One region of the Shewanella sp. DC2-4 genome, then DNA from elsewhere that is predicted to be linked to it. Evidence: riboswitches for the same ligand, from Rfam matches in the RefSeq annotation. Region 1 holds a riboswitch; the other holds the start of a gene.
What was found. Region 1 has a riboswitch for thiamine pyrophosphate ahead of thiC (phosphomethylpyrimidine synthase ThiC). Riboswitches for the same ligand answer to the same signal wherever they lie in the genome.
Positions count from the first base shown of each region.

Region 2: linked by a shared signal. The riboswitch ahead of HQQ92_RS11170 (TonB-dependent receptor) and the one ahead of thiC (phosphomethylpyrimidine synthase ThiC) in region 1 are both predicted to bind thiamine pyrophosphate.

Region 1 covers NZ_JABRVR010000002.1:1,840,239-1,842,446, forward strand. The annotation lists gene HQQ92_RS08815 (hypothetical protein) at 1-592, shown strand, start outside; TPP riboswitch at 761-859, shown strand; gene thiC (phosphomethylpyrimidine synthase ThiC) at 1,061-2,208, shown strand, end outside.
Region 2 covers NZ_JABRVR010000002.1:2,369,297-2,371,504, reverse strand. The annotation lists gene HQQ92_RS11175 (Crp/Fnr family transcriptional regulator) at 55-735, opposite strand; TPP riboswitch at 933-1,071, shown strand; gene HQQ92_RS11170 (TonB-dependent receptor) at 1,126-2,208, shown strand, end outside.

The DNA of each region.
Region 1 (2,208 bases):
GGGAAAAGTGAAGCCAGATACGGTTAAACCGGACATCAATCAATCGAACCAATCTCAATCAAAGAGAACTCAATCAAGTGCCCAAAGTGAAGTACAGCCCGCTGAAGTGACGGCAAAAAAACCAACTAATACGCTTGATACCACAGAAATAAAGCCGCAGCTTGGCGCTAAGAGTTTACCCGCAGCAGAAGGTGAGAGCACAATAGCGACAAGCTCAAGCATGAGTTTATTCACGCAGCAATATTTTGAACGTCAGCGCGAGCAAGCGCTCGATGATCTCGTCATTGAACAGGCCGATAAATTCACCCTGAAATCGAATATGAGTGAAATGAGCCCAGAGATGGAGGTGCTATTTGTCCCTAACGCCGATGATTTCGGTGGCACAACGAGTCTAGATTTACCCTTAGATCCAAATCGTATTGTGCGTAAAGGGGATACTTGTTATCGCGTGGTACAAGTCGGCACTCAAGTTAATCCTAACGCCGAAAATTTAGGTTTTCCCATTAACTGCAGTGGCAAAAAAATCAATCAAGCTATTGATGATGCCATTCAATCTCGATTAAATAAAATGATGCTCAAACCCCATCAATAGCTGCTTTCTTTTATGATCTATTTTCATGCTAATTATAGATTTTTTTAGTTTAATTTTATTTAATCAATTAAAAACAATTAATTATGAATCTTTATTTTGGATTGGTGGTTAAGATTTTTAATTGCTTTTTTCCTTGTTTGTTGCTGCCGCTTCTGTCTATACTGCGCACTCATCTTGTCGGAGTGCCTCTTGGCTGAGACCGTTTATTCGGGATCCGTTGAACCTGATCAGGTTAAAACCTGCGAAGGAAACAAGCGTAATAACACACATTAAATCGCCAAAATAGACGGCTTGAACACCTGTTAACTCAGCAGTGTTTTAAGCCTTAATGTTTAGATTTAATTGTTATTGAGCAGGGTAACTCAATTTTTGAAGCCAGTGTTGGCCACAAAAGTTGATTGCCATGTCCAGCTATCAACAACTCAATTCTCCAGACAAGCAACTCCATTTTTTAACGTGAGATTGCTTATGTCCAGTTCAAACCCAAACTCAGCTGTAGCTGCCAGTGCGATAGAAATCACAGCGCTAGAATCGACAATCCCTAATAAATCGACTGAGTCTCGTCAATCAACAGTGCCTAAGGCGCCGAGTCGCCGCGAAACCCGTGCGCAGGCCCAAGCCTTTATCGATACGCTAGCGCCACTGCAACATCCTAATTCACAAAAGATTTATCTCGAGGGTTCCAGTGCCGATATTCGCGTTGGCATGCGGCAAATTCTGCAGACTGACACCCTGGTCGGCGGCACAGATGATGCGCCCATCATGGAAAAAAATCCGCCAATCCGCGTGTACGATTGCGCCGGACCTTATTCCGATCCTGAGGCCGACATCAATGTGCGTCTAGGCCTTGGTAAATTAAGACAAAACTGGATCCTAGCCCGCAACGACACAGAGCAATTATCCTGCGCGACCTCAGACTTTACCCAACAAAGACTCGCCGACGACGGTTTAGATCATCTGCGTTTTGAGGCAGGCTCGAGTGCCATTGTCCGCCCACGCAGAGCGCTGCAGGGCAAACGCGTCAGTCAATTACACTATGCCCGTCAAGGGATTATCACGCCAGAAATGGAATATGTGGCGATCCGCGAGAACATGGCACTTGCGCAAGTACAGGATGAAATCCTCAATCGTAAAGCCAAGGGCGAAGCTTTTGGTGCCTTAGTCGGCGAACCGATTACCGCCGAATTTGTCCGCGCCGAAGTTGCCCGTGGCCGCGCGATAATTCCGCTGAATATTAACCATCCCGAAGCCGAACCTATGATTATCGGGCGTAACTTTCTGGTGAAAGTGAACGCCAATATTGGTAATTCTGCGGTGACCTCTTCCATCGAGGAAGAAGTGGAAAAGCTCGTCTGGTCAACCCGTTGGGGCGCGGATACTGTCATGGATTTATCCACGGGGCGTTATATCCACGAGACCCGCGAATGGATCATCCGTAACTCGCCAGTGCCCATTGGCACTGTGCCGATTTATCAAGCGCTGGAGAAAGTGAACGGCGTGGCAGAGGATTTAACCTGGGAAGTGTTCCGCGATACCTTGATTGAACAAGCTGAGCAAGGTGTTGATTACTTTACCATTCATGCTGGTGTGCTGCTTCGTTACGTGCCGATGACGGC
Region 2 (2,208 bases), 530 kb from region 1:
CCATCCCACACTCGGTTGTTAAATTAAGTCGAGTGTGGGTTATGTTGAAAGCGGTTATATACCTGCTTCAACAAATTTCTTGAGTGCGTTGAGATCACAAATCCGAATGCCATCTTTTTTCCGCTCAATTAAGCCTCGTTCCTCAAGATTTTGTAGCGCCCGACGGTAGACTCGGTCGGTAGTGCCAAATCGTTCAGCCTCTAAATAGCGTTTACTAAAGCCATCTACAGGCAAGTCATTTAAGTATTCATGATAAATATCAAATGCCACGTTATAACTGATGGGATAGAGCAGTCGCCGAGTAAAAATATCCACTGTGTCTTGGTAGTCAATCGCAATTGCACTGGCGAAGAATAGCGCGAGTTGAGGGTGCTGACCGAGGCAATGTTGCAGTTTTTCAGCGCTAATCAACATGATTTCTAAGGGTTCACTGGCAATAATGTCTAGTTGACAGTGGTACTGGGTGAAGAACTCCATTTCGCCAAACAGTTGTGAATCACAATCAATAGTACCTAATTGAAAACACCGACCATTTCTCGCGGTATGGCCGAGTGATACGCGACCTTGCTTCACCAATACAAGTGATGCCATCGCTTCCCCCTGCGTCATGAGGTGAGCGCCTTTTTTGAGCATTTTTATTTCGCTGATACAGCTAAGTACAACCGCTTCAATAAGTGGATAGTCTTGCTCCCATCGCTGGCTATAACGTCCTTTCGATAAAGGTTTTAGCTGCATCGACTATTGTCCTCTTACTGTGTTCGAAATTGCGACCTTCTATAGCATTATCATGATAGGCGGTCAAATGGACGAAAGGATTTAGGCGGCTACTAAAGATATTTTCATCATACGAACTGAAGGGCAGTGGTTTTCGCGACATTTAATTGAATCGCAGAGATAAGAGTGCCCACTTTTTATTTCCGTCATGTATACTAGGCGCCGCCAAGGGGTGTTTGTTGTGCATTAATGTTACTCTGATTTTAACGTTAACGGCTGCAAACTGAGATGTCATCTGACGAACCCTTAGAACCTGATCCGGCTAATACCGGCGTAGGAATGGGCCAATCAACAGCACACTTCTGAATCGCTTATTCGTTGCCGGATCTCAAACATTATATTTGAGGTCCTATGTCAAACCGTAAAACGTCAAACCATCAATCCCCATTTTCAACCGTATCGCCAAGCTTATTTTTAGCCCGAGCGCCGCTGGCATTAGCCATCGCCGCAGCGCTGAGCACCCCTGTTTTTGCACAAACCGACGCTATCGATAAACCCGATCCCAGCACTGAGATGGAAGTCATGGTGGTGACGGCGGATTTTCGCAGTTCAAGCTTAGAAAAAATGCCCTCCAGCATTACCGTTATCGACAGTCAAAAAATTCAAGATGAAAGTGCGCAACACTTTGAAGATCTGCTTAATTCTATCGCCAATTTTAACTGGTCAGGTGGAAGCTCGCGGCCGAAATATTTTCAAATTCGCGGTGTAGGGGAGCAGGAACAATACCAAGGCGCACCTAATTCTTCCGTGGGTTACATCATAGATGATATCGATTTATCCGGTATTGGTATGGTGTCGAGCATGTACGATTTACAGCAGGTCGAAGTGCTTCGTGGACCGCAGGGGACGCGTTACGGCGCGAATGCCTTAGCGGGATTGATTTATCTGAAGAGTAACGATCCAACTGATGTGTTTGAGCATGGCGGCGAAGTGTCGTTAGGCGATGATGATTTACGCACTTTTAGCGGGTTTAGCTCGGGCCCATTAACGGATTCTGGCAAGCTGCTTTATCGTGTGTCAATGCAGCAGCACCAGCAAAATGGTTACCACGATAACCTGTATTTAGACCGTGATGATACCAATGGTCGCGATGAATTCAGCGGCCGCGCTAAGCTGCGCTGGTATGCGACAGATGATTTGCAGTTTGATTTAACTGTGCTGCATGCCGATTTTGATAATGGCTATGATGTGTGGAGTTTAACCAATTCACCAACCCAGACAACATCGGATCAACCGGGTGTTGATAGCCAACGTACCACAGGCGCGGGTTTTAAAGCGACCTATTCTGGCGCAGAAAACTTCGAATTAACTTCGTTAACCTCTTTTGCGAATACCGATCACCATTACAGTTACGATGGCGATTGGGCTAACTCAGAATATTGGGCCTCTAAGCAATGCAATGATGACAATGGCAATCTGGCGCCGTGTCAATAC